2 regions of the Sneathiella sp. genome follow, and region 2 is predicted to be linked to the other one. Evidence: riboswitches for the same ligand, from Rfam matches in the RefSeq annotation. Region 2 holds a riboswitch; the other holds the start of a gene.
What was found. Region 2 has a riboswitch for glycine ahead of V7723_RS14895 (L-serine ammonia-lyase). Riboswitches for the same ligand answer to the same signal wherever they lie in the genome.
Positions count from the first base shown of each region.

Region 1 (16,373 bases), on a different contig from region 2:
AAAGCAATGAATGTCGAGTTTGACGCCTCTGGTGCTGGCCTTGGAATTCGGTCGCGCCGTTACTCCATGGTTGTCGATGACGGCACTGTAACGCAGCTCAATCTGGAAGAAACTGGTGGATTTGAAGTTTCTGATGCAGAAACTTTGCTCGGTCAGCTTTAAAAGACACTTTCAAAGGGGGAAGGGTATAACTTTCCCCTTTTTTATTTAACGGAGCAGAATATGAAATACTTCATTTGTTTGTTCTTCCTCATGATGCCTCTCGGCTCTATCAGTTACGCCCAACCGAATGATTTCCACGAAGGCGTCCGTATCTTGGATAGCGGGGATTCTATCGGGGCTCTCACTCATTTCAAGCGATGCGCTAACGAAGGGGAAACCCGTTGTCAGGTTGCCTATGCCAGTTTTCTTGAACGTGGCGAAGGGGTGGCGCAGAATTATTCAAAGGCGTTCGAATTTTACCAAAAAGCCGCGAAAAGCGGAGATGCTACAGCCCAGCTTAACCTGGGTACTTTCTACGAATATGGCCATGGCGTAGATACTGATTTAAAGGAAGCAGTAATATGGTATAGCCTTGCCGCACGTCAGGGGCGCGAATGGGCTCTTGTCCGTAAAGAGAGCCTTATTACGCAACTTGGGTCTGAGGATCTGCAGTTCATAGATAAACGGCTTGCGGGTTATAAGTAACCTCTGCTGCCCGAGGGCTTGAACTTTTCCATCCCTGTGTTCGCGAGCTGATCCGCCTTCTCGTTTCCGGGGTTACCCGCATGACCTTTGACCCATTTCCAGACAATTTCATGGCGGCCAATGGCGTCATCCAGCAGGAGCCAGAGATCCTTGTTCTTGACAGGTTTCTTAGCCGCCGTTTTCCAGCCGTTGCGTTTCCAATTGGTCATCCATTTCGTGATTCCATCCTTCACATACGTACTATCCGTATGGAGTTCGACATTTGAGCTATTCTTAAGTGAATTTAACGCCTGAATGGCGGCCATAAGCTCCATTCGGTTATTGGTGGTTTCTGTTTCACCGCCGCATAATTCTTTGGATCTGTCCTTGTGGGTTAAAAGGGCCCCCCAGCCACCGGGCCCCGGATTTCCTGAGCACGCGCCATCGGTGTAAATTATAACAGCATCGTTACTCATAATAATTCCTTTGGAAATAGCGACTTGAAGAAGGATGGAAGATTTTGTCTGAATGCCCGTGTCGGCTAATAGCATGCCTTTTCCGGCGCGGCAATTCTTGAACTATATATATATGTTTAACTGAAAATTAGTTCCTTTCGTCAATAGTGGCCTGACAAGTGCGACACATAATAATTTCTAATCGATTTGTGAGGTTTGAGTAAAACGGATGCAAAAGAAAAAATTCTCTGCAGAAATAAAACAATTTTCCAACGGAAACCAACCAATCCCAACTGTTTCTGAAGGAGGGCTGAGCGCGCATCATTACGAAGAAATTATGGCGGAAATCAAGGCGTTTCGAAAACAGCTCGGTGCAGAAGAAGAGTATGTTGAGGAGGCTCCGGCGGAAGATGGCTCTATGGAAATAGGTGAATTTGTTAATTTACGACAGGAGCTACAACAGCTGTCCGAAGTAATTTTGGAGACGAAGCGAGAAATTGCCTCCCTTCAATCCTCAGCTTCCGGCCAGAAGTTGAATGCGATGTCTGATCAATTGGGCGCCGTTGTAATTGATACGGAAACTGCAACAAATTCTATCCTTGAGGCGGTTGAAACCATTGAGAATAAAAACGAAAGCCTGGAGGTGAACGCGAGTACACCGGAAGAAGCGGAAATCGTTGAAGGCATTAATGGCGCAATTTTGAAAATATACGAAGCCTGTAGTTTCCAGGACATCACAGGACAGCGTATTTCTAAAGTTGTTGGTACTCTGGCCTTTGTTGAAGAACGGGTCGGCGCCATGATCGGCATTCTTGGCGGGGAAGGCGAACTGGAAGAAGTTGACATCGTCAAGCAGGCAGTGCAACTCGATGATGATATAGAACTTAATGGTCCACGGCCCGAGGGGCACGAGATTTCGCAAGATGAAATCGATTCACTTTTTGACTGAGTCTTGTCACCTGGAAAATTACTAATCCAAACCGTAGGCTGAAACCGTCTTTACCAGTCTGTGAAACTGAGATTTCTTCAAATATTCAAAAGGATCTTTTGGTTTCACCAACGCGCCATCCACTTGGTTCAGCCAATCATATAAACGTGTCAGGAAAAAACGGATCGAGGCACCGCGGCATAGAAGCGGTAGGTAACTTAGTTCTTCTTTGGAGAACGGGCGGATAGATCGATAGCCATTGAGCAGTTTACGGGCCTTAGTAATATTGAAACTGCCGTCAGTTTCAAAACACCAGGCGTTCAGGCAGATGGCAAGATCGAAAGCGAAAAAATCATTACAGGCGAAGTAGTAGTCAATGACACCGCTGACATTGTCATTGAGAAAGAAGATATTGTCAGGAAACAAATCAGCGTGAATAACGCCGCTCGGAAGATCTGACGGCCAATTTTCTTCAAGATATTGCAGTTCGCATTCTATTTCTAAAAGTAATTGTGGTGTTAGTTCAACCGGATTTTCGGATTGGCAGCCGTCAAATAACGGCCGCCAACTTTCTATCGAAAGCGTATTTTTACGTGAAAGCTTAAAATCACTACCAGCTGTATGCAATTGCGCTAAGGCAGAGCCTAACAGTCCGCAATGTTGTGGGGAGGCTCGCTTGACGGAACGACCATCAAGAAATTCAATGATTGCGGCAGGTCGGTCCGCGGCCTCTTGTAGGAATTCTCCATTTTTCGCCTGGATGGGCTTTGGGGACATAAAACCACTTGAGGCCAAATGTTGCATAAGACCAAGAAAAAACGGTAGATCTTCCTTATGAACCCGCTTTTCATATAAAGTCAGGATATAGAAGCCTTTTTCCGTATGCAGCAGGTAATTCGAGTTTTCCACGCCTTCAGCAATTCCCTTGCAAGACAAAGCTTGACCAATATCATATTGATCGAGCAAACCGTCCAAATCTTCATCGGAAATTTCAGTATAGACCGCCATTTAGTTCTCCAGAACGCGTGGCATTTTAAAAACGACTTGTTCTTTTTGCGTCACTATTTCTTCCACCTGAATGGTGTATCGCTCAGCGAAAGCGGCGACGACTTCTTCAACAAGCGTTTCCGGTGCGGACGCGCCTGCGGTAATTCCAACGGTTTCACAGTCCACCAGTTTGTTCCAAGGAATATCGGTCGCTCTTTGGACAAGAGCAACTGTCGAACAGCCAGATTTTTGGCCGACTTCAACAAGCCGCATGGAATTTGAAGAATTCGGTGCACCGATAACGAGCAAGCCATCACATTTTTGGGCAAGCACTTTTACTGCCGCTTGTCTGTTTGTCGTCGCGTAACAGATATCTTCTTTTTTAGGGCTCTGAATTTCCGGAAATCGGGCTTTCAATATATCGACAATATCTTTGGTTTCATCTACGGAAAGCGTCGTTTGTGTCAGATATGCCAACCCTTTATCTTTTTGCCTTGGCGTGAAAGCCGCAGCTTCTTCAGCGGTTTCTACCAGGGTAATTTTGCCTTCTTTCAATTGGCCCATTGTGCCGATGACTTCTGGATGGCCGCGATGACCAATCAATATTACTTCTAGATTATCTTTTTCATGACGTTCTGCCTCACGGTGGACTTTGCTCACTAACGGGCACGTCGCATCGATATAGAACATTTGGCGGCCTTCAGCCTCTTGCGGGACAGATTTTGCGACACCATGTGCAGAAAAAATGACCGGGACGTCTTTGGGAACATCTGAGAGTTCATCTACAAAAACAGCCCCTTTGTGCTCCAAGCTCTCGACGACGAAACGATTATGAACAATTTCATGCCGTACATAAACAGGCGCGCCGTATTTTTCCAAAGCACGCTCGACAATCTGAATGGCACGATCGACCCCCGCGCAAAAGCCCCTTGGGGCAGCGAGTAGTAAAGTTCGTTTAGCTCGTTCCATAAGGTGCTCTCTGCTTTTACTACTTGGTTCAAAAGGTGTCGGAGCTGATCAAGTAGACAATTACTTAAATACCGTCGCTTGCTAAATACAACGGTACATCTTAGATTTGCCGGAGTATTACAATAGTTTAAGGCAGAATGCCAGTTTGGGACGAGGAATTTTATTATGACCGAGCCGAAGATAGCGCAAAAGGCCCCTTTTAAAGTTGATGTGGAAGAGGGAAAAAAGTACTTTTGGTGCTCATGCGGACTAAGTACCAAGCAACCATTTTGCGATGGATCCCACAGCACGACTGATTTTAAGCCTTTTCCCTTTTCATCTGACACGGCAAAAACCATATATTTTTGCGGCTGTAAAAAGAGTGGATCAAATCCGCTTTGCGATGGTACCCACAACAAAATTTAGTGAAGATCTTTCTTGGTGACATATTTTTTCATGCTCAAAATTTTCCGAAAATGTCGATGGCTAATTATTTCAGTCATGTCTCTTTCTATAATTTCATGCAGCGGGTCGGTTGAGACCAGTGTCTTTGATGTTTTCGGCAAGTCGAAACCTCCTTTACCGTGCCCCCGATTGGAGGTCTTGCCTGGTACAGATAGCATAACGATTTTCCGAGAAGGTGAGGGGCGCGACCTGGTAGATGTTCGTTTTGAAGGCGTTTTAGCGCCGGTGAGCGGTCTTTGTCAGTATGTAGATGATGAAACCGCTGTTGTCGTGGAGCTCATCCTGCGGATAGGCGCAATCAAGGGGCCCGCAGCGGAAAGCCAGATCGAAGAGTTTCCGTTCTTTATCGCAATTGCAGAAAAAACAGGAGAAATCATTGCAAAGGAAATTTTCTACAGTCCTATTGAGATAGCAGAAGGTAAGCGACGGGGCGCGGTCCAGGAAGAAATGGAGCAACGGATTCCGCTTACGGGAATTAAAACGGGCGGTGATTATGTTATTATCCTGGGGTTCCAGCTTACGGAAGAGCAACTGAAGTTGAAGCAGAGGTCGTCAGTCAACTGACTTTCTCCGGAAAGATATAACGCCACCGGTTATTTAAAGGCGAATTTCAAGGTAGTTGACTCTTAGTATTCGATCTCTATTATCCTTGATACATTCAGACGATCCCAGCGGGAGAGACAGTGCATAAACTGTCGCCGAAGGAGCAACCACCCCGGAAACTCTCAGGCAACCGGACCGCAGGGGGATGAAACTCTGGAAAGCAAATCGCGGTTGCGGTTTCACCGAAGGGGTAAGCGTAGGACGGCACTACAAATGTTAGTCGTCTTTCGTCAAATCTCTCAGGTTATAGGACAGAGGGGGCTGCTGCCAGCATAGGAAATGCCGGTGCGTAGCAACCCTTGACCTGAACTGAGATTGAATTATGAGTGATACTTCGGCGACTGAAAAAACAATCCTTTACGATTTACATGTGGAACTCGGCGCCAAAATGGTCCCGTTTGCTGGTTATGATATGCCGGTCCAATATCCTGACGGTATATTGAAAGAACATCTTGCGACTCGAGAATCTGCGGGCCTGTTTGATGTCTCTCATATGGGGCAAGTGGTCATTACGGGCGAAAATCCAGCTGCCGCACTCGAAGCCTTGATTCCTGGAGATATTCAGGCATTAGGGGCCGGCGATATGCGCTATAGCTTCTTGACGAATGAAGAAGGCGGCATACTTGATGACCTCATCGTCACTCGGCGAGAGCATGATCTTTTCGTTGTGGTAAATGCGGCCTGTAAAGAGCAAGACATCAAGTTGTTAACAGACGGTCTCGCCGGGAAAGCCACCGTGACGGAACTGAAAGATCGAGCGCTCATTGCTCTTCAAGGACCCAAAGCCGCAGAAATATTATCCAGTATGGCGCCAGAAGTCGCCTCTATGTCCTTTATGAGCTATCAAGAAATTAACATTGACGGTGTTCCATGTTTCGTGACGCGCTCGGGATACACGGGGGAGGACGGTTATGAAATTTCCATTCCCAATGAGCAGGCTGTTCAATTGACACGTAAATTGCTGGACCATGATGGTGTATCTGCAGTGGGACTCGGAGCCCGGGATTCGTTGCGGCTCGAGGCCGGCCTTTGTCTATACGGACATGATTTGACCGAAAGCACGACGCCTATTTCCGCAGGACTGATCTGGGCTATTAGCAAACGTCGGCGGCTGGAAGGTGGCTTTCCGGGTGCGGCTGTCATGCAAGCGGAAATCGCCAACAAACCGGAAATGAAACGTGTTGGCCTCGTTCCCGAAGGTCGAGCTCCGGCACGAGAGCATACTGAAATAGCTGACTTGGACGGCAATATTATTGGCGAAGTAACATCGGGTGGATTTTCTCCGTCGTTGCAGATGCCGATAGCTATGGGGTATGTCCCGCTTGGTTTTGCCGCCATTGGTACAGAAATTAACCTGATTGTCCGCGGCAAAGCACGACTTGCAAAAGTCGTCAAAATGCCATTTATCGAACAACGATATTACAGAGATTAACTAGCACTGGAGTAATGGAATTATGGCACTTAAATATACTGAAGATCACGAATGGATTTTACTAGAGGGCAAAGTGGCGACGATTGGCGTCAGCGACTATGCACAGGAGCAGTTGGGCGATGTCGTCTTTGTTGAAGTCCCGGAAGTCGGGAGTGATTTAAGCAAGGGAGACGAATTAGCTGTCGTTGAAAGTGTGAAAGCTGCGTCGGAAGTATACTCACCCGTGAGCGGTACTGTTGTCGCCGTCAATAGCGAATTGGAGGATGCGCCAACACTTGTCAACGAGGATCCAAATGGCGGCGGATGGTTCGCAAAAATCGAGGTTTCTGATCCGACGGAAATTGACGGACTGATGGATGAAAACGCCTATAAAACATATATTGAAGGACTCGATTGATGAGGTATATGCCGCATACCGCTGAAGAACGGGTAAAAATGCTGGGAGAAATTGGCGTTGGTTCTGTAGATGATCTCTTCGTTGATATACCTGCGGAAGCGCGTTTAAATGGACTGCTGGATTTACCATTACATGCCAGTGAAATGGATGTTGAGAAAAACTTCCGTACGCTTGCAGGTAAGAATCTATCGCCTTATTCAGCCCCGTGCTTTTTGGGTGCTGGCGCTTATCAACATCACGTCCCGTCCGTCGCGGATCACGTTATCCAGCGGTCTGAGTTTTTAACGGCTTATACACCTTATCAGCCGGAAATTAGTCAAGGAACGCTTCAGGCCTTGTTCGAATTCCAAACGCAGGTGGCTCTCATCACCGGAATGGAAGTGGCGAACGCGTCAATGTATGATGGTGCGACGTCTTGTGCTGAATCAGTCTTAATGGCCTGCCGCGTAACGCGGCGTAAAAAAGCGATTTTGTCAGGCAATTTGCACCCTCATTATCGTGATGTAACTCGAACAACCTTGCAGTTTACAGAATTTGAAGCGATGGAACTTTCGCCTGTTTTAGAAGGCCCCGAAGACTTCGAGGCTCATATTGGAAAAGACATTGCTTGTGTTGTCGTGCAGAACCCGGACTTTTTTGGCCGGGTGCAAGATTTAACGGCCCTAGCTGAGAAATGCCACGCCGCGGGCGCTCTGCTTGTCGTCGTCGTCAATGAAGTTGTCTCCTTGGGTGCTATGATGTCTCCTGGTGAAATGGGGGCTGATATTGTTGCAGGCGAGGGACAGTCAATCGGTGTTCCTCTGTCTTTTGGCGGACCTTATGTTGGTTTGCTGGCAACGCGTCAGAAATATGTCCGTCAAATGCCCGGCAGGTTATGCGGGGAAACTGTCGATCAGGATGGAAAGCGTGGATTTGTTCTGACGCTGTCCACTCGGGAGCAACATATCAGACGAGAAAAGGCGACAAGCAATATATGTACGAATGCAGGTTTGTGCTCCTTGGCATTTACTGTCCATATGAGCTTGCTGGGCGAAACCGGTTTTGCAAAACTGGCGGAGATTAATCATGGTGAAGCAGTGGCAGCCGCAGAATTGCTTGATGCGTTGGAGGGTGTGGAAGTTATTAATGATACCTTTTTCAACGAGTTTACACTCCGGTTGTCTGCCAATGCGAGCGATGTTGTCGAGAAACTGGCGGACAAAGGCATTTTGGGAGGCGTGCCGGTCGCAAGGCTTCTTCCCAATGCCGATGTCGATAATTTACTATTGGTCGCTGTCACGGAAACCTGCGCTGCCAGTGACATAGAAAAACTCATCTCTGCGTTGAAGGAGATTCTCTGATGCTGAACAATCAAGGCAGACCGACACGTCCGAATACTACTGAGCAGGATAATTCGGCAACGGATACTTTTACTGGTAACAAGGCATTAGATCTGGAAACACCACTAATCTTCGAACAAGGTGTTCCAGGGCGACTTGGCGTTGATATGGCTGAGCCAAAACAGGTGAAAAGCAGATTGGGAAATACTGCTCGAAACAAACCGATCGGACTTCCTGATTTATCGGAACCACAAGTACTTCGTCATTTCGTGAGGTTGAGTCGGCAGAATTACTCTATCGATTCTGGTTTCTATCCGCTTGGATCTTGTACAATGAAACATAACCCACGGATTAATGAAAAAGTGGCCCGGTTAGCCGGATTGGGTGATCTTCACCCGATGCAGCCGGTAAGTACTGTCCAAGGCGCGCTCGAACTGATTGATGATCTGGCCCATTGGCTGAAGACCATCACGGGAATGCCTGCCGTGGCCATGTCCCCGGCAGCGGGTGCCCATGGTGAGCTGTGTGGTGTTATGGCCATTCGGGCTGCCCACGAAGCGAAAGGAGAGGCCCGCAAGCGGATACTCGTTCCTGAATCGGCGCATGGTACGAACCCAGCGACCGCGGCGCTCTGCGGGTATAAAGTTGAGTCTGTGCCGGCGCGAGAAGATGGCCGGATGGACATGGAGGCGTTCGCCGAGAAGTTAGGACCGGACGTTGCTGGTGTTATGCTGACCAATCCAAATACTTGTGGGCTTTTCGAAACTGATGTGAAAAAGATCGCGGATATGGTGCATGAAGTCGGTGCCTACTTCTATTGTGATGGCGCGAACCTGAATGCCATTTTGGGGCGTGTACGTCCTGGTGATCTTGGCGTAGATGCAATGCATATAAACCTTCATAAAACCTTCTCAACGCCTCATGGCGGAGGCGGTCCGGGCTCCGGGCCGGTTGTTTTGTCAGAAGCTTTGGCGGCTTTTGCTCCAATACCGTTTGTGACACATGGAGAGAATGGATTTGATTTTGTTGAACATGTTGAAGGAGAAGCCTCAAAGAGTTTTGGCCGGATGAAAACATACCATGGGCAAATGGGAATGTTTATTCGGGCCTTGGCTTATATGCAAAGCCATGGTGCAGATGGATTGCGCCAGATAGCCGAAGATGCTGTCCTCAATGCCAACTATATTCGTGTTGGTTTGAATGACATGCTGCATTCTCCGTTTGATGGTATCTGTATGCATGAAGCTTTGTTCGACGACAGCAGTTTAAAAGATACTGGCGTGACAACTCTCGATTTGGCAAAAGCGATGATCGACGAAGGGTATCATCCGATGACGATGTATTTCCCATTGGTTGTTCATGGCGCAATGTTGATTGAACCGACGGAAAGTGAATCTCGTGAGACTCTTGACCAGTTTATCGGGGCGATGCGTCATTTACTGAACAAGGCCCATAATGGAGAGGACGCGTATTTTGCGCAGGCGCCTCTTTTCGCACCCCGTCGTCGGCTCGATGAAACGGGTGCCGCACGTAACCCCATCCTACGTTGGATTCCAGAAGAAGATTCTCAAACTCTTTCTGCAGCCTCCTAACCTCCCTGGAAATGCTGCAAACTTAAGCCCCGCTAGTTTTAGCGGGGCTTTTTTACGCATAAAAAAAGCCTCGCAAGAGCGAGGCCGTTAATATTCGAATTCGTTTCGATTAATTTAGCTGCGATCCCAAATCTTTTATGGACTGGTCAACTAACGCATCGGATTTTTGATCCTTGAGACCATCTTGCATAAGCTTGGATGCAGCCGCGATGGCAACATCAACGGCTATGCTCTGGACCTCAGATACAGCTTTTTCTTCAGCTTGACGAATTTTAGATTCAGCTAATTCCTGACGGCGTTTCAGAGAAACTTCGAGCTCAGCGATGCTTTCTTTCTTGAGAATTTCCGCATCTTCTTTCGCCCGTGCGACGATTTCATCCGCCGTAGTAAGGGCCTCACGCTGCCGGCGTTGGAAATCGGCGAACAAAGCCTGGGCGTCTTCACGGAGTTTCCGTGCTTCGTCAAGGTCCGCTTTGATTTTGACAGCTCTCTCATCTAATTGCTTGGTCACCATAGCAGGGACCTTGAGGTATGTGATAAGAGCAATGAAACCAAGGAAGGCAATGGCCACCCAAAAGGCGGGATCTTGGAACATTATGCGGTTCCCTTCATGCTAGACGCGACGGCGGCATTTGCATCTGCATCAGATACATCGATCGAGACGAGTTTTGAAACAGCAATTTTTGCAGTCTCGGAAGCAATATCCCGAACATGGCTAAGTGCGGCGTCTTTTGCGGCATTGATACCGGCTTCTGCCTCTTTCGCCTTGACGGCAAGTTTTGCATCAAGTTCGGCTTTGCTGGCATCCTGTTCTTTGGCCATGGTGGCTTTCAGTTCAGCAACGATGCCGTGTGCTTTGCTTCGTGCATCGGCAAGAGCGGCTTCGTATTCCGCTTTTGCACTATCTGCATCGTCGCTTAGCTTTCTCGCTTCCTCCAAGTCAGTGGCAATGCGATTTTGACGGTTTTCCAATACATCAGAAATGCGTGGAATAGCCACTCTTGCCATCAAGAAATACAAGACGACGAAAGTAATCGCGAGCCAAATAAGCTGGGGCGGAAAATCTGCTATTGTAAGTTGCGGCATAACCGGTCCTCAAATCCAGGGGTTCAGATATCGATCGACGAAAAAGTGTCGATTAACCGAACAGGATCAAGAAGGCGATAACCAACGCAAACAGTGCAACAGCTTCTGTCAATGCGAAGCCGAGCAAAACGTTACCAAATACTTTTGGTGCAGCAGCTGGATTGCGCAATGAGCCGGAGACATATGAGCCAAAGATATTACCAATTCCAACACCCACACCTGCGAGGGCGATAGTAGCAAGGCCGGCACCGATCATTTTTGCGGCTTCTAATTCCATGATATTCTTCCTTCTAAAACAAGAACAACTTTAACGTTGAAAATAAACAATTACTCAGTGATGCAAATGAAGCGCATCATTAAGATACAGACATGACAAGATGGCAAACACATACGCCTGCAAGAAGGCGACAAGGAATTCCAGGCCTGTCAGAACCACTATAAACCCGAGCGGCAACCACCCGAGGTAGATACCCAGTCCAACTACAAATCCGCCAAACACTTTCAGAAGCGTATGACCGGCAAGCATATTTGCAAAAAGCCGGACAGAAAGACTGATGGGGCGAACAAAATAGGAGATTACTTCAATCGGGACCAAGATAATCAGCAATACAAACGGGACGCCGCTGGGAACAAAGAATGTCAGAAATTTGAACCCATGTTTCAATATTCCAATGATTGTAACGCCGACAAACACCACAGCAGCAAGGGCAAATGTCACAATGATCTGACTGGTAACCGTAAAGGTGTACGGGATCATACCCAGCAGATTACAGAACAGCACGAACATGAAGAGCGTGAAAATAAAGGGGAAGTATTTCCGCCCTTCAGAACCCACATTGTCTTTGATCATGTTGGCAATAAATTCATAGCTGAGCTCTGCCATCGATTGCATTCTGGTGGGTACCATTGACCGACCGCGCATGCTTAAAGTCAGAAACAACGTAATCGCCGCGATGGCAACAACCATGAAAAGTGAGGCGTTCGTGAAAGAAACGTCGAGGCCGCCGATTTCCATCGGAACCAACCGTTTAATCTCGAACTGGGCGAGGGGGCTATGATCTGCCGACACTTTGCTGTTCCCGCTTTTACTGTTTCAAAACTATCAAGATCTTACCAAAACCGGCAGTATCCTATTCATCAAAGTTACCGGCGTTCATTTGCTTCGCTACTTTTATCGTGTTGTATAACCCAACACCAGCACCAAGTATCAAAAACGCCAACAACAACCAAGGCTTTGTGTCCAACCATTTGTCGAGCAACCAGCCAAACCAGCCACATAACGCCATCGCCGCAACAATTTCTACTGACAATCGCCACGCCCGGCCATGCGCACTGGATCGCTCAACTTCTAAATCCGCATTTTCCCAAGAAGATTCTTCTTGTTGTTTTTGCGCTTTCGCAAGCCGAGCCTTAAATTCTTCTTTTGAAGGAGGTGTCGCTTTGGTCAATTCCGTCTCCTTTTGGATAGGTCTTTACCCACGATCTCCCCCTACAGAAAGCGCGGGAAACATACGGTCTGACCTAACCAGTGTCAAGACCTTACAGGCCGCTTTTTCAACATTGTATTTATTGTTTGTTTATGGGCCACAGAATAGGCAAGTATTAAGCTAAGCAGCACTCTCTGTTATCTCTTTCGCTTTCTCTAAATCTACGGAAAGAAGTTGAGAAATGCCCCGTTCTGCCATGGTTACACCAAAAAGCCGATCCATGCGGGCCATGGTTATGGGGTGATGGGTAACCACAAGGAAGCGGGTATCGGAATTCTTGGCAATGCCCTCCAGCAAATGGCAGAGGCGCTCGACATTAACGTCATCGAGCGGGGCGTCCACCTCATCGAGCACACAAATGGGTGCAGGATTCGTCAAAAACACCGCGAAAAGCAATGCAACCGCTGTCAACGCTTGCTCACCGCCGGATAGCAAAGACATTAATTGGAGCTTCTTGCCGGGCGGGCTTGCCATGATTTCCAGTCCGGCAGCCAGGGGGTCGTCGGATTCAGTCAATGTCAAATGAGCTTCGCCGCCACCGAACACTTGCTTGAAAAGATGCCGGAAATGCTCATCAACTTTTGTAAAAGCTTCCAAGAGCCGTTGCCGTCCTTCTTTATTGAGGCTGGCAATGCCTTGACGCAGTCTGGCAATAGCAGCTTCCAGATCTTCTCGTTCCTTGATCAGTGTCGTCAGCTGCTCCTCTACTTCATCTGCCTCGATTTCCGCCCGCAAATTGACGGGGCCCATGCCATCGCGCTCCTTTTTCAACCGTTCAAGCTTGCGTTCACTGATCTCAACGGGCGGGATTTCCTCATTGTGTTGGATATCTCCGGCTTCGCGAATTCCGTCGGGTGCGCAGTCAAGCTTCTCGCGGATCTGTTCTGACAGTCCAGCGAGGATTTGCGCAGAATGTTCCATATCAGACTGATGGCGGACACGTTCTTCACGGCAAGCTGCGAGCGCTTCCTGGCATTTGCGTAGGGCTATGTCGCAATCGGCCAATATTGACTCAGCTTCCGCCAGCCTGTCGGAGGTGCTGGTACGAGCCCCTTCGGCTCGTGCGACCTCATCCATCAGATTATTTCGTGTCGCCGCAATCTCGTCGGGTTTGTCTTGAATTTCCTGGAGTTCCTGATGGGTATCCTTAAATCGCATTTCGAGCTGGACAAAATGAGCGGCCATATTGTTATTGCGATCTATCCATCCGGCGATTTCGCGATCGATTGTATTTAGGCGGTCTCTCCGTGCCGCCGCTTCCCGTTGCTTTTGATCTGATTCGCTTCTTTGGGTCGCCAATTCTTCTCGGGCGTTTAGCAGGGTGGCGCGAATCTCATCGACAGTGGCGCGGCTGTCTTGAGTGTCTGGCAATTTTTGCAGAAGGCTCTTGTGCTCCGTGAGTGCCTTTTTAACACTGTCAGTTTCAAGACGAAGGTCATTTTCACTTTCGCCCAAGGAAGCCAGACGAGATTGCTTCGCTGCTGCGACGCGGATTTCCTCAGCGTGAAGTGCTCGCATCTTGGACAAGCTTTGTTCTTGCTCTCTTTGTTGCGCCCGTAGCTGTTTTTCCGCTGTTGTCGCCGCTGAAAGATTGGTCGCAGCCGCCTCGAGTTTAACGAGGGTTTCTGCCACTGCTTTTTGCTTGAGAGAAAGTTCAGCCTGAATTTCTTCAAGCCGATTGCGCTGCTCCAGCCGTGCAGCCGCGGCAGTCTTGGCGCCAGCTCGCCGGATAAAGCCATCCCAGCGCCACAGATCTCCGTCCTTGGAAACCAGTCGTTGACCGGCTTTAAGCGAAGACTGAAGTTTCTGCGCCTGTTCTGCTGTTACCAGGCCGATTTGCGATAACCGGGGACCCAGAGCTGATGGACCAGTTACATATTTATCTAATGTCTTGACCTCGGCAGCAAAAGTCTGCTCAGGCGTAATGGCATTCTCACTCCAGAAGGCGGACGCCGCATCATCCAGAGGTGCTTCCAATTCGTCGCCTAAAGCTGCCCCAAGCGCATTCTCATACCCTTTGCTAACGGACATGCCTTCAATTATGCCGGGCCACTCACCGTTCTCGGTATTTGCCAGCAAATTTTTAAGCGCTTGTTCTTCCGCTTCCAGCCGAGTGGCTTCATTCTCTGCTTGTTTATGGAAATCCCGTTGCTGCCGCTCCGATTGATCGGCAATTTGCCGCCCGGCTTCGGCCTCATCAAATTCCTTGGTCAGTTGCTCCAGCGCTGCGATACCTTCATTCAAGGCATGATTTGATTGCGGTCCGTCGCCAATTGCACTCAATGCGGTTTCCAGAACAAGTTTTTCTTTTTCGAATTCCGCGAGGCGCATCGTTAGGCGGTCGAGTTGTGCTGCTGCCGCATTACTTTGCTGGGTTAGGCTATTTCTCTCTGCGGTTTCGATCGCTGCGGCTTCTGTCTTTTTATCAAATTCTGACTGGAGTTTTTGAACATTACCTTGAAGCCTATTTACTTCCTCCTGCAACTTCTCAATAGAGGGCGTATCATTCTCGCTTTCGATAGTGAGGACCGCTTTTTCTTCTTCCAGATTGGTGACGGCTTCTGCAGCATCTTTTTCCAGGTTTTTTTCCCGGATCATATCGCTGGAAATTTGCGTCTTGCGATCTTCCAGTTGCTTCCTGGTTTGTTTCGCCCGCTCTTCTTCTGCATCAAGGTTCTCTCGTGCAAGGGTCAACCGGTGAACCGCTGCCGCTGCCGCACTTTCCGCATCGCGGAGTGGTTTCAAGGCTTCATTTGCCTTCAGTGTTGCGGTTTCAGCAATGGCAGACTGACGCGTCAATTCATTGACGGCTGCAAGGGCTTCATTAAATTTTGATTTGGCGTCTGCTGCTCTCTCGGTTGCTTGGCTATATTTCCGATAGAGAAGCATGGCTTCAGCTTTACGAATATGGCCGGAGATATTCCGATACCGGTTTGCTTGCCGCGCTTGCCTCTTGAGGCTATTGAGCTGGCCTTCCAGCTGCTCCGCTACATCATCCACCCGTTCCAGGTTTGTTTCGGCCGACCGTAATCTGAGTTCTGCCTCGTGGCGGCGTGAATGAAGACCTGAGATTCCGGCAGCTTCCTCGAGAAGATGCCGACGATCTTTTGGTTTCGCATTGATAAGGGCGCCAACGCGCCCCTGACTGACGATGGCTGTGGAATGTGCGCCAGTCGCCAAATCTGCAAACAGGAGTTGGACATCGCGCGCCCGCGCAATTTTCCCGTTGATCCGGTAATCCGACCCGCTTTCGCGCCGAATACGCCGCGTTATGTCAAGCTCCGCAGAATCGTTATAGCTTGCGGGGGCCTTGCGTTCGTTATTGTCGAGGCCGAGTGTGACTTCGGCAGCGTTGCGGGCTGGACGAGAGGTCGTCCCGGCGAAGATGACGTCGTCCATCGCGCCGCCCCGCATATTCCGGGCTGACGTTTCCCCCATAACCCATGTCAGGGCCTCAACAAGGTTGGATTTTCCGCAGCCATTCGGGCCGACAATTCCGGTGAGACCGTCCTTGATTAGGAGCTCTGTAGGTTCCACAAATGATTTAAAACCAGACAGTCGTAATTGTGTAAACTTCACAGCTGCTCCATAATCATTACATCACATTTTAGATTTTAGAAATTCATCCAGCGCGGTGAAGGATCGATCATCCTCGTATATTTCGCCTTCGATGAATAACGTTGGTGTCGAATTAACGCCGTAATCAGTTGAGCCGACCAAGCGTTGCGTCAGAATTGATTCGCCTAATTTCTCGTCGGCGAGACAGGCTTCGAATTTCTTTTGGCTAATGCCAGATTGCTTGCCTATTTTAATGAGTGCTTCGGTAATATTTTCCGCGCGGGTCCATTCAGCCTGTCGCTTAAACAGAATATCTGTAATTGCAAAAAACTTCTCTGGCCCTCCACATTCGGCCATTACAGCTGCCTGGAAGGCATAGCGGTCAAAAGGGAAATGGCGAAAAGCAAGGGCTGCTTTGCCTGTGTCAAAATAGTTTTCCTTCAACCCCGG
Region 1 is NZ_JBALWD010000007.1:2,034-18,406, forward strand. It holds gene V7723_RS05420 (peroxiredoxin) at 1-162, shown strand, start outside; gene V7723_RS05425 (tetratricopeptide repeat protein) at 223-687, shown strand; gene rnhA (ribonuclease HI) at 678-1,142, opposite strand; gene V7723_RS05435 (hypothetical protein) at 1,351-2,070, shown strand; gene thrB (homoserine kinase) at 2,092-3,057, opposite strand; gene ispH (4-hydroxy-3-methylbut-2-enyl diphosphate reductase) at 3,058-4,005, opposite strand; gene V7723_RS19755 (CDGSH iron-sulfur domain-containing protein) at 4,171-4,410, shown strand; gene V7723_RS05450 (hypothetical protein) at 4,588-5,013, shown strand; glycine riboswitch at 5,112-5,200, shown strand; glycine riboswitch at 5,204-5,309, shown strand; gene gcvT (glycine cleavage system aminomethyltransferase GcvT) at 5,375-6,484, shown strand; gene gcvH (glycine cleavage system protein GcvH) at 6,507-6,881, shown strand; gene gcvPA (aminomethyl-transferring glycine dehydrogenase subunit GcvPA) at 6,881-8,221, shown strand; gene gcvPB (aminomethyl-transferring glycine dehydrogenase subunit GcvPB) at 8,218-9,792, shown strand; gene V7723_RS05475 (F0F1 ATP synthase subunit B family protein) at 9,902-10,387, opposite strand; gene V7723_RS05480 (F0F1 ATP synthase subunit B family protein) at 10,387-10,878, opposite strand; gene V7723_RS05485 (F0F1 ATP synthase subunit C) at 10,931-11,155, opposite strand; gene V7723_RS05490 (F0F1 ATP synthase subunit A) at 11,210-11,947, opposite strand; gene V7723_RS05495 (AtpZ/AtpI family protein) at 12,009-12,326, opposite strand; gene smc (chromosome segregation protein SMC) at 12,486-15,944, opposite strand; gene V7723_RS05505 (DsbA family protein) at 15,966-16,373, opposite strand, start outside.
Region 1: another riboswitch for glycine. It lies ahead of gcvT (glycine cleavage system aminomethyltransferase GcvT); the one in region 2 lies ahead of V7723_RS14895 (L-serine ammonia-lyase).

Region 2 (16,373 bases):
GAGAAGAATAGGGCTTCCACCAAAAAACAGTCCAACAATCAGCGCGCAAGAGCCACTGATAGCCATTGCCAATATTGTGATAGTTGTTCGGCCTAGGCGGTCTGCGGCGATGCCGGCAGCCAGACTTCCTAACCCTCCAACGGCGATCGTTGCAAATGTTGCGAGATTTGCACCAAACCGGGCATCAGTCATATTGGTCAACTGAAAGCTTTCGTATAGAAAAACGCCTATCCAAGCCCACATCGCGTATAGCTCCCACATGTGGCCAAAATATCCAAAATTTGCTAATCGCAATGGTTTGTATTTCCAGGCATATAAGGCCAATGACAAATCGAGGGGTGGTGCCTTCGGAATATCATGACCAAGGGATACAAACCGGATTAAAAATGCGGAGATGAGTGCCAGCCCGCTTCCGGCAATTAGCGGAGCTCGCCAGTCGAAACCCGAAGTGCCTAGCAAATTTAGAATATGTGGAAAAGCACTCCCTAGTGTTAAAGCTCCAACCAGCAAGCCGACGAGCAGGCCGGTATCATTCTTCGCCCAGGTCGAAACCATCTTCATACCAATGGGATAAACGCCAGCCATACAGACACCAGTTAGCAGCCTTAGGAGGATCACTTCAGGCGATAGCGGATCTAACAGAACTATCGAAACATTTGCTAGTGCCGCAATTACAGTCGATATCGCAAAAAAGGTTTTCGGCGGCATGCGATCTGCGAGACTAAACAAAGCACTGAGAAGTGTGCCAATCACGAAACCAATTGCTACACTGCTGGAAAAGAGAGAGGCGTGAAAACCGCCCAACCCAAATTCGGTTTTCAAGACAGGTATAAGAGCGGTTGCTGAAAACCAAAGGGATAAGGCAAGAACCTGACAAAACGCTAACAGGCTAACGGCTTGCCATTTTTTTTGAGGAGATATTTCAGCCAATTTCCTAGAACAATCGGTTGTGAAAGAATAATGGACTATTCAAAATATTAGTCACGCAACTTATACCGTTGGATCTTCCCCGTTGCCGTTTTCGGAAGCTCGTCAACGAAATCTATCCATCTGGGATATTTGTACGCCGCCAATTTGGATTTCGCATATTCTTGAAGGTCCTTGCGCATGTGGTCCTGATCGATGCTGGAATTTTTCAAGACTATTACGGCTTTTGGCTTTATCAGGTCGTCCGCATCCGCTTTACCGATGACGGCCACTTCCAAAACAGCGTCATGTTCGATCAGGGCTCCTTCAACTTCAAATGGCGAAACATAGATACCGCCGACTTTCAACATGTCATCGGTTCGACCGCAGTAAATATAGTAACCTTCATCATCTTGTCGGTATTTATCGCCTGCACGTGTCCAAGGCCCTTGAAAGGTATCGAGGCTTTTTGATCGTTGGTTCCAATACATCAGGCCGCTGGATGGGCCAGAAATTTCCAGAGCACCCATTTCACCTTTAGCGACCGCGAGCCCGTCGTCGCCGGTCAATCGTATGTCATAGCCTTCGACGGCCTTTCCCGTCGCGCCAGGCCGAACATCTCCGGGTCTATTTGAGATAAAAATATGCAACATTTCTGTGCTGCCGATCCCGTCCAGAATGTCGACGCCGACATGACGTTGCCATCGCGATAACAAATCCGCTGGTAGAGCTTCTCCGGCTGATGTGCAAACCCTGAGATGATGCTCACCAGATTTTGGCAGAACATCACTCGCCAGCAACATGCCGAAAAGCGTGGGGACACCATAGAAGATTGTTGGGGATTGATTGCGGAGTATGTGGCAAATGGCTTCGGGTGTTGGTGGACCTTCCAAAAGAATTACTGTTGCCCCGACGGAAAAAGGAAATGTTAGGCCGTTTCCTAAACCATAAGCGAAGAACAGTTTAGCCGCTGAAAACATGATATCATCTTCACGAATACCCAGCGTCTGTTCGCCATATAGATCGGCGGTTGCCCTCAGGTTTCCGTGCAAATGAACAGTGCCTTTGGGCATACCTGTTGTGCCGGAGGTATAAAGCCAAAAGCACATATCATCGTGGCGAGTCTTTGCCGCCGAAAACTCTGTATTTTCGACTTCCAGCAACGTTGAAAAATTATTCTCCGTTCCGATTTTTTTGCCGGAAATAACAATTGTTTTCAAGGCGCGGTGGTCATCTACATGATTTTCGAAGAGTGGGAATAAATCGTCAGAAACGATGAGAGCGGTCGCACGGCTGTCATTCAAAATATACTTGTAATCTTTTTCCGTGAGGCGGGTATTGATAGGGACGGGAATAACACCCGCCTTAATGGCTCCTAAAAATGCTACCGGAAGATCAAACGTGTCATTGAGGCAAAGGACGATGCGTTGTTCCTGTTCCACGCCCATGTCTTTTAAAGTATTGGCGAAGCGATTAACATTATTACTTAAATCTTGATAGGTATGGGAGCCGCGGGAATCGATGACAGCTGTCTTACTGCCGCGCCCAGCCTCAATATTATGATCGATCAAGTCAACTGCCGCGTTAAAGTGCAGCGTCGATCTATCGTCGATATTTGGCATTTTGTTCTCCCAATAGTTCATAAGCCTTGGGTTATTAATTCCCTTTTGGCTTAAACCGCGCGCCCGCTTTGAACTCTATCGTTACTTATGTTTTGTCAGCAAGCAAAAGAAACGAACTCTTACATTCTATGGAGTTTTTCTAGCCATTCCTCCGCCCATTCACCGGCCTGGTCTTCCGGCAATTCACCGGATGATGCGTCATGTTTCATGATGTCACCGATCCGCTTGGCCCCAAATTTCCCAAGTGCTTCGTCAAAAAGGACGCCGGCATTGCAAAAGGTTTGATCGTAAGTGATGTCGCCAAGAGCGAATACTCCATACTTAATGTTCCCCAAATCTATTTCAGACGCTTCAAGATCATCCATAAATGCCTGGCCATTATCCGGTACATCTCCTTGTCCGTAGGTCGATGTGCAAATTACGTATGCGGCTCCGGTCTCAAAAACATCCGCAGCAAGATCATCCATCAGCAATATTTCAGTATCTTTCCCTTTTGCATTGAGGGCGTCAGCGATTTCGTCGGCGACAAGCTCAGCTGTGCCGGTCATAGTGCTGACAAGAATTTTAATGCTGTCGACCAATGCCATTTTTCTCCAAATAAAACTACTCAAGTCAGGAAATAGGAAATATAATGCATCTTGTCCAGTATTTTATGAAGAGAGTGCGAATATATGGCGGCCACTAATCATGCGGCAGATCTATCGCGACGGGAAGACGCCTCAGCAGTCGACTATTTAACAGAACTTGGCGCACGCGTTCGAGCGGCGCGCGCGCGCCGCGGGATGACACGTAAAATACTTGCGAATGACTCCGGCGTGTCAGAGCGTTATTTGGCGAAACTCGAAACCGGAGAGGGAAATATTTCGGTGCTCGTGCTTCGTCAAATAGCTGATGCGATGGATATGAAGATGTTAGATCTTGTTTCTGTAGGAGAGCAATTGAGTCCGCAAATGCAATCGCTTTATCAGTTGGCCCGACAAATGACGGACCAAGAATTGGCCCAGGCTAATTTGATTCTGAAGGAAGCAATGGGTCGTAAGGCCGGCAGGGCAAAAGCGAAACGAATATCCCTGATTGGATTAAGGGGCGCTGGCAAATCAACGCTTGGTCCCCTTTTATCAGAAAAATTAGGATTCGAATTTGTAGAATTAAACAAGCGCATTGAAAATGAGTTCGGGGCGACACTTGCGGAAATTTTCTCACTGGCAGGCCAGCCCTCATTCCGGCGGTTCGAACGTCGCTGTCTGCAGGACATCATCGATAGTCATGACAATATCGTTATTTCCACCGGTGGCAGTATTGTCGCTGATGAGAAAACCTTTTCACTGCTTTTACAGCACACACACGTGATTTGGTTGCAGGCAACTCCAGATGAACATATGTCCCGCGTTGTCGAACAAGGGGATTTGCGGCCAATGGCTGGTAGCGAGGAAGCTATGGCTGACTTAAGGCAAATTTTGTCTGCGCGGGAGCCGCTATACGGGCGTGCCGATGATGTTTGTAATACCGCGGGACGCACTGTCAACGAAACAGCGCAGGATTTACACCAGATAGCAGAGCGGCTGCTTACATCTGTTTCTGCCCAATCAGCTTGACATGCACTAAAGTGCACTTTATGTAATGGAAATATAATTCCGAAAAACGGGAACCTTGATCATGATCACATTCGACGCACATCCGGACCATTATCGTCACTGGACACTGAAAGTTGACGGTCCTATTGCTCGGTTGATCTTGGAAGTAGATGAAGACGCGGGTCTTATGCCTGGGTACCAGCTGAAACTAAATTCTTATGATCTCGGGGTGGACATTGAACTCCATGATGCTTTACAGCGGATTCGCTTCGAACACCCAACAGTCCGTACTGTAATTGTAACCAGTGGAATGGACAAAATGTTCTGTGCTGGTGCGAATATCTACATGCTTGGAACCTCGTCCCATGGCTGGAAGGTGAATTTTTGTAAATTCACCAACGAAACCCGAAATAGCATGGAAGATAGCAGTGAAAAATCCGGAATAAAATTTTTGGCGGCATGCAATGGAACAACAGCCGGCGGCGGATATGAGCTGGCCCTGGCCTGCGATGAAATTTTTCTGATCGATGACCGCTCGAGTGCCGTCAGTTTGCCGGAAGTACCCTTGTTGGGCGTCTTGCCTGGCACGGGTGGCTTGACACGAATTACGGAAAAAAGAAAAGTTCGGCGGGATCTGGCAGATGTATTTTGTACCAATCCGGATGGTGTGAGGGGGCGACGTGCCAAGGAATGGAAATTTGTCGATGAGGTCGTTCCCAAAAATTCGTTCGATGTAAAAGTAAATGCAAGGGCTGAAGAACTTGGTGCAGACAGTTCTCGCCCTGAAAAGGCTAACGGAATTTTATTAACTCCCCTCGATCGTATAGTTGATGATGCTGGATATCATTATTCACATGTGAAAGCCGAAGTAGATAAACAAGGACGTACAGCAACAATAACCGTTGAAGCGCCGACGGACGACATCGCCGATAACATCGAGGATATTCATTCTGCTGCTGCAAATTGGTGGCCCTTATTAATGGCTCGTGAACTTGATGACGCCATTCTCCTTCTTCGAACAAATAATGAAGAAATAGGCACGATCCTGCTCAAGACGAAAGGTGATCATAAAAAAGTACTGGCGACGGATGCCATATTATCTAAGCATCAGTCGGACTGGTTCGTCAGGGAGGTCATCGGCATGATGCGACGAACATTTGCCCGTCTTGATGTCTCCTCGCGCAGTCTATTTGCTTTGGTGGAGGAAAACTCATGTTTTGCTGGATGTCTGTACGAATTAGCCCTTTCGGCCGATCGTATTTATATGCTGGATATTACTCAAGAAGAAGGTGAGCCGACGAATATTGCTCTCAGTGAAATGAACTTTGGTGGCCTGGAAATGGTCAATGATCGGACGCGCCTTGGAAACCGCTTTTATGAGGATGAGAACATACTCAGCATTCTTAAGCAGCAAGTTGGGGTGGATATTGGCGCAGCGGATGCGGAAGAAAAAGGACTTGTGACATTCATTCCTGACGATATCGATTGGGAAGAAGAAATCAGGCTTTTGGTGGAAGAACGGGCAAGCCTGTCTCCGGACGCATTGACAGGGATGGAGGCCAATCTCAGATTTGGTGGGCCAGAGAACGCGGCGACTAAAATCTTTGGCCGCCTTTCAGCGTGGCAAAACTGGATATTCAATCGACCAAATGCTGTCGGGGAAAAAGGTGCCTTGAAATTGTTTGGTAGTGGCACGAAAGCAGAATTTGACCGAAGGAGAGTATAATGGCAATCAATTATCAGGAAAGAATCCCCAATAATGTCGATTTAGGAAATGATCGCCGTTTGCAGCGAGCCTTAGAGCATTGGCAACCGCGATTCCTGGATTGGTGGCAGGAGCTGGGACCGGAAGGTTTCCAGACGAAAGATGTTTACTTAAGAACTGCGACATCCGTAGATGCGAAGGGCTGGGCAACTTTCGGGGCGGTCAAAATGCCGGACTACCGCTGGGGTATATTTCTTGCGGATCAAGTAAATGATCGGACCATCGGATTTGGTGATGATTTCGGAAAACCGGTCTGGCAACAAGTCCCAGGGGAATATCGCTCCATCTTGCGTCGCCTAATTGTAACACAAGGAGATACGGAGCCGGCGTCTGTCGAACAACAACGCTTGCTGGGGCTTACGTGCCCTTCCTTATTTGATTTACGCAATTTATTTCAAGTGAATGTAGAAGAGGGGCGACATCTTTGGGCAATGGTCTATCTGCTGCATGCTTATTTTGGCAGGGATGGTCGGGAAGAAGCCGAAGATTTGCTGATGCGCCATTCCGGAAGTGAAGATAATCCTAGGATACTAGGGACCTTTAACGAACCAATTAGCGACTGGTTATCATTTTTCATGTTCACGTATTTTACCGATAGAGACGGAAAGTATCAGTTGAAATGTTTGGCAGAATCCTCTTTTGATCCTTTGGCGCGTACCTGCCGTTTCATGCTGACGGAAGAAGCACATCATATGTATGTCGGCGAAACGGGGATTAGTCGTATCGTCAAACGCACTATCAATAAAATGACAGAGCTCAAGACAGATGATCCGGCCACTTTGCGCAAAGCTGGCGTCATCGATTTACCTTTACTACAAAGATATGTGAATTTCTGGTTTTCCTCCTGTATGGATTTATTTGGAGCGGAGATTTCATCTAACGCGGCTATAAGCTTTGCGAACGGCATTAAAGGCCGGCCAGATGAGAAACAATATGAGGACCATATCGCGAAAGACACCAGTTTGGAGCTTGAGGTTCCAGACGATAAAGGCGGCGTTCGCTTGGAAGAAATTGCGGTACGAAGCGCGGTTAATGACCAGGTGAGAAATGCTTATATCAAAGATTGTCAGGTCGGCGTTACACGCTGGAACCGATTAATCAAGAAAGCAGGATTTGATTTCGAAATTGCACTACCCTCCAACCGCTTTCGCCGTAACATAGGTGCCTGGGCGGGCCAAAGTGTAACCCCAAAAGGGGATTACCTGTCAGAAGAAGAATACCATAGACGGCATGACGAGTTTTTGCCGTCAGATGATGACCGGACATATGTCCAGAGCCTAATGCAGCAAGTAACCGAACCCGGAAAAATGGCGGGCTGGATTGCGGCTCCGGATCGCGGCATCAACAATATGCCTATTGATTACGAGTATGTGAATTTGAAGTAATGCGCCGCAATTCAGATACTACCGTCCGTTTCTATTACTAGTATACGGGCGGTACCAATGGGAAAAGCCTTGTGTTCGTCGCCCGCCTCAGCATGGAATATTTCACCGGCTTGTAAGGAAAATATCTTTTCCTTCGATGCTTCACGAACATGCATATTGACTGTGCCTTGAAGCACCACAAATACTTCGGGACCATCATTAATATGCCAAATATATGGCTCATCCGTCCAATGTAGCCGGACAGAGGCATTCTTTATTTTCTCGATATCCATTGCGTCCCAGGCTTTGTCACCGATAAAATCCGTTGGCTTTATTACGCGCATATCTGCTTTCCTTTTTTATCGTTTTCTTGTTTGATATGACGTATTCGAAAATGTGTGATTTGCCAAAGGATATTTGCCATGATTATCGAAACTGAAAGGCTTCGATTGCGCCCGTTTCGTGAAGCTGATTTTCCAGTCATTACCGCTTATGCCACCGATCCTGTATTTTACCAATACCTCCCTATTGAGGAACAAACAGAAGAAACCCTTCGCATTTTTTTCGCCGAGCGAATGGCTGACCAAGAGCAAAAGTCGAAAACAAGGCGGACTTTTGCAGTTGCCCTAAAAGCGGACGACAGGATTTTTGGGACTATCAGACTTGGCATCTTTGACGAAAAGGAACGATTTGCCGATATCGGTTATGCGATGGATCTTGCCCGGCAAGGGCATGGGTTTATGGCTGAAGCTGTGCAGCGGGTGCTATATTATGGCTTTTTGGAACTTGATATGCTGCAAATATGGGCAACGGTCGATAAAGAAAATTCAAGATCCTGGAAACTTATGGAGAGCTTGGGCATGCGGCGCTCAAGCGGATTGCCGTTGGGATTGGATTTTCCCTCCGGATTTGAGCAAGATTTTGCCTACAGCATTTCAAAAACCGAATTTACGCAGTCGAAAACTAGTGAATACTAATCTTAGAAATTAGGCCTTGATTTCACCGTGCTTTCACGTTTCTTGATACTGCCCCACCATCGCGACAGTTTGGGGTAATCAGATAGCATAGCGCGTCCTTCTTTCGTGACCGTAAAACAATCCATCATCGGGACAAGATGTGCATCGGCCAAAGAATAAGTATCTCCAACTAAAAACGCGTCATCACCCGAAATATTTTCAATTGCAGCAAGAAAGCGGGCCGAATTTTGTAGCCCTTGTTGCAATATTTCCGTATTTGTCGTTTCTCCGGAAACGGGCTTTTCTGAACTTTCAACATAAACCTGCCAAACAAGCGGCTTATACCCATAGTTGTCAATCACTGCCACTATTTGTCGCATTCTGGCTCGCCCGATTGCATCGCCCGGCAACAATGTTGGATTCGGAAAACGGTCTTCCAAATATTCGGTGATAGCCCGTGTTTCGTATAGAACCAGATTATCGTGTTGTAGAACAGGAACACGCTTAAAAGGGTGCAATTTCAAATATTGAGGGGAGAGGTCATCTGCAAAAGGATTGACCTCTTCATGTTCACATTCAAGCGCCTTTTCCGTCACTATAATAACGGCGATCCGACCATATGCGCTTCTATGATAGTTGTATAATTTCAGCACGGTAATCCTTCACCAAGTTTTTGTCGGAAGTTGTCATTTCCAATAAGTCTTGGCTCTAGGATTTAATATGAAACATCAGACTTTTAATGTCAAATCCGCGCGACGAACAGCCCTTTCAGGTGCCATTGGAAGCGTCATGGAGTGGTATGATTTCGCGATTTTTGTTTATCTAGCCCCAGTTATCAGCAGCCTTTTCTTTCCGTCTAAAGACTCAGTTGGTTCGCTAACAGCCACTTACGCAATTTTCGCTTTCGGTTTTATATCACGACCGTTCGGTGCCTTTGTCTATGGCCATATCGGAGATAGTATGGGGCGTAAACCGGTATTAATACTGTCCGTCGCAATGATGGGAGGCGCAACATTTTGTGTCGGTTTGTTACCGACCTTTGATCAACTTGGCCCAATGGCTGTTGTTGCCCTTATTGTTCTTCGTATATTTCAGGGGTTTTCTGTAGGCGGTGAATTTCCAGGTTCAACGGCATTTATCATTGAACTTTCGCCCCCTGAAAAGCGCGGGTTTTTTGGTAGCTGGATTGTTAGCGGTAGCGGAATTGGATTTCTTATTGGATCTGCATCTGCTGTCTTTACGGCTTATATATTGGGTCCAGAAGATTTAGCAGACTGGGGATGGAGAATTCCCTTTCTGGGCGGAGGAGTTATAGCGATTGTTGCCTATTACTTTCGATCTGGCATCGACGAAACCCATCAAAATAAAGAGGCCGTCGCTGACAAAGGAAGTCCGTTGCTCGTCGCATTTCAAGAGCACTGGTTGGATATGCTCCGAGTAGGAGGGCTGGCTTTGACGGTCAATGCTGGTTTCTACCTGATGTTTGTCTACGCAATCACGTATTTGACTAATAACCTGCATCTTTCTGCGACCTCAGTGATGGGAATAAATACACTATGTCTTCTTGCAATCGCCTTTTGCCCTCTTTGTTTTTCAATACTGAGTGACAAAATCGGCCGCAAACCGATATTACTTTTTGGAACCATCAGTATACTGTTACTATCTTGGCCGCTCTTTTGGCTTTTAAACCACAACAATTTGTACTTCGTCTTTTTTGGGCTTTTTGGTTTTGCCGTAATATTTTCGATGGTTTTTTCGATTAATCCGGCAGTTATGGCGGAGATACTTCCGCATAAAATCCGAGTTAGTACCTTGTCGGTGGCCTACAATTTGACTTTAACCTTCTTCGGCGGAACTGCGCCCTTAATTGCTTTGTTTCTGGTGACTTGGACTGGAAGCGAGTTCTCGCCGGTATATTATTTGATGGGCCTCTCGATCGTTAGTTTGGTGACAATATTTTCGATACCGGAAACAGGTGGTAGAAAATTGCGAGATTAAGTGGATTTTCATGTTGTGTATATTATCCTTTGTCACGCGATTTTTGCAGCCAGCTTTTCACTTTTTATGATACTTAAATTTAGAACGATTTTTATATGGGAGTGACGAATGACGGCCGCGTCATATAATACTAAGTATGTGAGGCGAACAGCCTTTTCCGGAGCTGTCGGCAACGTTATGGAATGGTATGACTTCGCCGTCTATGCCTATTTGGCGCCCGTCCTCAGTAATTTGTTTTTCCCATCTGACGACGCTTTTATATCCCTAATGGCAACATTTGGCACGTTCGCCGCGGGATATGTTTCTCGGCCTTTAGGCGCGATAATTTTTGGGCACATTGGTGACAAAATGGGGCGAAAGCCGGTTTTGATACTTTCTGTTGTTGTAATGGGAGGTGCGACAGTGGGTGTCGGCCTGCTGCCGACAACTGAACAAATTGGGATCTATGCCGCCGTTGCTCTTGTGTGTTTACGTATTTTTCAGGGATTGTCTGTTGGGGGTGAGTATACAGGATCGGCAGCATTTGTTGCCGAACTTTCGCCCCCGGAAAAACGAGGATTTTATGCAAGTTGGATTTTCAGCGGCAGTTTTTTCGGTTTTCTCTTGGGCTCAGCTGTTGCCGCTATTTTTACTAACTTTATAGATGAAGCGACGCTAAATGGATGGGCATGGCGTATTCCTTTTATAGGTGGCGGCGTCATTGGCATAATGGCGTTCTATTTTCGATCGCGCATAGATGAACCAGAAAGCGTTAAAGAAAGAACCGTTGTAGACGGAATTCCTTTACTAGTTGCCTTACGCGATCACTGGTTGGATATGCTCCGTATCGCCGGACTAGCTGTTACAGTGAATGTAGGATTTTATCTTATGTTTGTTTATGCGATTACGTTTCTTACAAATAAAGTGCATCTTTCCAACATAGCAGCGATGACAATAAATACCGTTTGTCTGGTATTTGTCGCGGTATTTTTGTTGGGATTCGCTATTCTCAGTGATAAAGTCGGCCGAAAACCTGTGCTGCTTGTTGGAACGTTTGGTATTTTGTTTCTTTCTTGGCCCCTATTTTGGTTGATGGATCACCATAACATTGTCTATGTATTTTTCGGGCAATTCGGCTTTGCCGTTCTATTCTCGATGGTGTTTTCTGTTAACGCCGCGGTTATGCCAGAAATTCTTTCTCGTAAAGTTAGAATTAGCGCTTTATCGGTCGCCTATAATGTAACCTTGTCGATATTTGGCGGTACGGCGCCAATCGTTGCGCTGTATTTGGTTAATCGAACCAATGACGATTTTTCACCGGTATATTATCTAATGGGCTTGGCGGTTCTCAGCCTGGTAGCGATATTCTCCATATCGGAAACGGCGGGAAAAAAGCTTCGAGATTAGTTCATGGTAGATTGATACAAACATCATACGTATCTGAAACAAATGAAATTTGTTTTCCTGTATTCAGACAACAAGCTGCAACATAGCTCCCCTAAATTTACGTCTAGTTACGGAATAACTTTAGATGGAGAATGTATCATGATCGCGACACAACCAGACTACACGGCAATTAAAACTAAACAGCAGGCAACTTGGGGCTCTGGCGATTATGCCACGGTGGGAACCACACTTAATATCGTTGGAGAGCAGCTTTGTGAGGCAATGGATCTGCATTCCGGCCAAACTGTCTTGGATGTTGCTGCCGGAAATGGAAACGCTACTCTAGCGGCCGCCCGACGATGGTGCGAAGTAACTTCGACGGACTATGTTGAGTCTCTTCTAGCGCGCGGGAAGGAGAGGGCGGACGCAGATCGGCTTGAAGTGGCTTTCCAGCAGGCTGATGCTGAAGAACTTCCTTTTGAAACCGGAAGTTTTGACGCGGTCATGTCAACCTTTGGCGTAATGTTTACACCAAATCAGATGCAGTCCTCCTCGGAAATGGCACGGGTATGCCGTTCGGGTGGAAAAATCGGCATGGCCAATTGGACACCCGAAAGTTTCATTGGCCATCTTTTCAAAACGATCGGAAAACATGTGCCGCCGCCAGCTGGAGTTCAATCACCAGCCCTTTGGGGAACTAAAGATCGTTTGGCTGAAATGTTTGGTGAAAGTGCAACAACGATAGAAATTACTTCTCGCCTGTTTAATTTTCGGTACCGATCAACTGATCATTTTTTGGATGTTTTTCGCAATCTATATGGCCCGGTTCACAAGGCTTTCAGTGCGCTGGATGCCGCGAGCCAGGAAGCTCTTACAAGGGACATAACAGGTCTCGTTGAAACCTTTAATGTCGCGACAGATGGTACAATGATCGTTCCGGCGGAATATGCGGAAGTCGTCATTACCAAAAAATAGTCATTTCAATTTCAAGATAATGGGCTCTGGGAGAAAATATCCCGGAGCTTTTTACTCATATTGCGGCACATGATACTGATCTCTAAAGCGTACTTTTTTCTTGCATGAATTTGGCATCTCCCGCATAACGCGGCACCTGAGGTTATGGGTGGTTTATCGTAAGAAATTGGGCGAAGTTTGATGAGAGATACTCTCGAGAAAATTGATATAAAAAGCGAGCAGGCGGATGAACGTCTTGACTACTTTGTTCACAAAGACGGACTGGTTTTCGCAGGTACGCATCTTATTGTCGATTTATGGGGCGCTAAAGGCCTCAATGATTCGGATCTCATTGAATCAACATTGCGACAGTGCGCCGAGATCGCCGGCGCAACTATCCTACATTTCCATATGCATGCTTTCGAACCCGATGGGTTGTCGGGTGTTCTGGTACTCGCAGAAAGCCATATAAGTTTCCATAGCTGGCCTGAACGTGGATTTATGGCTTTGGATATTTTTATGTGCGGGGAGACAGATCCTCATAAAGCAATTCCGGTTTTAAAAGAAGCGTTCGAGCCGCAGACACTGCAGCTTAATGAATTGAAGCGGGGGATAGTAAATTGATGGAGCTGTTTGACGAGGGACTACACTCAGGCGTCAATTTGGCGTTGGATGTGGAAAATGTTCTCTATCGCGAAAAGACAGAATTACAAGACTTGATGATTTTCGAAAATAGTCAGTTTGGTCGAGTCATGTCGTTAGACGGGGCTATTCAAACGACGGAAAAAGACGAATTTATTTATCACGAAATGTTCGTTCATGTGCCAGTTTTTGCCCATGGTAACGTCAGGAAAGCATTAATTATTGGCGGGGGTGATGGCGGCGCGGCGCGGCAGTTTATGAAACATGATGGCATAGACGTCACCTTGGTCGATATTGATCGAACTGTGATAGAACTCAGTCAGAAGTTTATGCCGAGTATTTCAGGAGGCGCTTTCCAAGATCCGCGATTGAATGTCGTCATTGCGGACGGCTGCCAGTTCGTAAAGAACACAGATAAAAAATGGGATGTGATTGTCGTTGATAGTACAGATCCGCATGGCCCAGGAGAGGTCTTGTATACTGAAGAATTTTATTCAGATTGTAAGTCGTGTTTGTCCGAGGGAGGCATCATCGTAACACAGAACGGCGTACCCTTCGTTCAGGAGCCCGAGCTTCGGTCAAGTTACGATCGTCTGAATTCGCTGTTTTCGGATGTGAGTTTTTATCTGACAGCTATTCCAAGCTATGTTGGTGGCGCAATGGCTTTCGGTTGGGCTACAGATGATATAGCGCTTCGTAAATCGGCACTGTTGGGTTTAACCAATCGTTATGTGGAGGCCGGGATAGAAACGGACTACTACACACCTGAAGTGCATCAAGCGGCTTTTTCTTTGCCCCTGCATATTCAAAGGATGCTCACGAAGGACATTGCCTAGATCAGCATTCGACGACGTTTACAGCCAGCCCGCCCTGCGAAGTTTCTTTATATTTACTGAGCATATCGATACCGGTTTGACGCATGGTCTCAATAACCTCATCTAACGAAACCACGTGTGTACCGTCACCAGATAAAGCAAGCCGCGCTGCATTGATGGCTTTCATTGCCCCCATTGTGTTCCGTTCGATACATGGAATTTGAACCAATCCACCAATCGGATCACATGTCAGTCCTAAATTATGTTCCATGCCGATCTCTGCGGCATTTTCAACCTGCTCATTAGAGCCACCGAGGACTGCGGTTAGAGCACCAGCGGCCATGGAACAGGCTACACCAACTTCACCCTGGCATCCCATTTCCGCAGCGGAAATGGAGGCACGCTTTTTGTAAATTGCACCAATGGCCGAAGCTGTCAGGAGAAAATCCCGGCTGCCTTTTTCCGTAGCGCCGGGGCAAAAGCGTTGATAATATTTGAGGACTGCCGGGATGACGCCAGCCGCACCATTTGTGGGCGCAGTGACGACACGACCTCCCGCAGCATTTTCCTCATTAACAGCTAAGGCATATAAATTAACCCAGTCAAGAACAGTTAAAGGGTCGCGAGATGCCCGCTCTGGGTTTTCCATCAAATCCCTAAATAGCTGGTGGGCGCGACGTTTTACTTTTAGGCCACCCGGCAGGATACCTTCCGTTTCACATCCCCGCCGGATGCAATTGATCATGGCCTCAGTAACCTGGTCCAGAAATTCAAAGGTTTCTTTTTCCTTTCGCCAACAGGTCTCATTGGCGAGCATAATTTCGGCGATCGTTAATCCTGTTTCCTGACCGATCGCGAGTAATTCCGCAGCCGAGGTAAAAGGGTGGGGGAGTTGAATATTATGGCCGCGTGTTTCCGCCCGATCTCCCTCATCATGGGAAACCACATATCCGCCACCCACTGAAAAATATTCTTTTTGCAAGAGCAATTCGCCTTCGGCTGAAAATGCAGAAAACCGCATACCGTTGGCATGCTCGGGGAGAACCTCTTCTTTTAGGAATAGGAGGTTGTCTTCTTCATAAAACGGGATTTCATGATGGCCATCCAATAGGATCTTGTTGTATTCCCGAATTTCAGCAATGAGCGGTAAGACGTCTTCAGGATCTATTCCGGAGGGGCGAGCGCCGCTGAGTCCGAGTAAAATAGCGTGATCTGTCGCGTGACCGTGCCCGGTAAGGGCGAGGGAGCCATAGAGTTGAACCAGAACCCGATTGGTTGTATTCATGTGGGCTTGTAAAGTAAGTTGCTCAACAAACCGCTTCGCGGCCCTCATTGGCCCGACAGTATGTGAGCTGGAAGGGCCGATCCCGATAGTATAAAGGTCGGTCACACTGATATTGACATTTAGCTGTGATGTCGGATCCGAGGTTTTTGCCGGTTTAGAAGGCACTACTGGTGTTACGTTTCCAAGACCGCTTTTAGGTAAACTATTCATTTTGGCACCCCTTCTCCGTCCGGTCAAAACGACCAGCTCGTTAAACGATGCCCCCTCTGTCCGGGTACCTGAAAGATTACACCAGATCGTAAGTCTGGTTTACCTCTTCGGTGACGTGCAAGATTTTCACCTACACATACTCTCCAGAGCCTTCCCACCCAACGGTACTTTTTGCCTGAGAGTTTCCGGGGCGGTTGCTCCTTCGGCGCTGGCACGGCCAGTCTCTCCCATTGGGTAGATAAAGGTAAAATATAACAGTTTCTTTATCGAAACAAACCATAGACAGATTGGATTGGCATCTGTCAAGTTTCCTTTATACGGATGATCAGATTACCCTTGTCCTGCGGTTGCGCGACACTGCAGGCGACGGTATATACTTTACGCTCGCCATTTGTACGTCAACGGCTACCGTATTTAAGCACCCATAACGGTAGTAGTGCCGCAACATCAGCGCTTTTTTCATCAAGTTCGATAGCCGTTGTCATCATATTGTTGTTAAGGCGCACAATATGGCCATTAAACCGGCACATCTCAACCGACCCGACAGGTCCAAAGATTCCCTCAATCGGCATTTCTGTTTCGTAACCAGGTGGAATGCCATTTAGAAGTAGGCCACTTAAAGACCAGTTCTCGGTCGAATATTTTTTGCCCTTAATTTCAACGCTGAGGGTTGGATTGGAAACGCGAAAAGCGTCTCTTTTTTCGAATCGGTCCGGGGCAGTTTCGTTTTCGATATATTTTACTTCTGTCTGCAGCACTTGACTCTCCTGAGCATAGATTGATTTGCTGATATGTATAATGCAGCCTTCATGCCAAATATCTGTGGTGCCGGATTAACGGTAATAATGGCGGAAATAGTGGTTTTCGAGGTGTTTAGGCGAGATCCGTATTATCAATTGTGATTGTGGTCAGCAGGA
Region 2 is NZ_JBALWD010000028.1:41,589-57,961, forward strand. It holds gene V7723_RS14825 (MFS transporter) at 1-930, opposite strand, end outside; gene V7723_RS14830 (benzoate-CoA ligase family protein) at 978-2,528, opposite strand; gene V7723_RS14835 (flavodoxin domain-containing protein) at 2,648-3,115, opposite strand; gene V7723_RS14840 (helix-turn-helix transcriptional regulator) at 3,200-4,123, shown strand; gene boxC (2,3-epoxybenzoyl-CoA dihydrolase) at 4,185-5,828, shown strand; gene boxB (benzoyl-CoA 2,3-epoxidase subunit BoxB) at 5,825-7,252, shown strand; gene V7723_RS14855 (cupin domain-containing protein) at 7,264-7,575, opposite strand; gene V7723_RS14860 (GNAT family N-acetyltransferase) at 7,654-8,208, shown strand; gene V7723_RS14865 (glutathione S-transferase family protein) at 8,211-8,840, opposite strand; gene V7723_RS14870 (MFS transporter) at 8,908-10,185, shown strand; gene V7723_RS14875 (MFS transporter) at 10,294-11,571, shown strand; gene V7723_RS14880 (class I SAM-dependent methyltransferase) at 11,710-12,525, shown strand; gene speD (adenosylmethionine decarboxylase) at 12,706-13,128, shown strand; gene speE (polyamine aminopropyltransferase) at 13,128-13,982, shown strand; gene V7723_RS14895 (L-serine ammonia-lyase) at 13,984-15,456, opposite strand; glycine riboswitch at 15,511-15,605, opposite strand; glycine riboswitch at 15,609-15,696, opposite strand; gene V7723_RS14900 (hypothetical protein) at 15,855-16,214, opposite strand.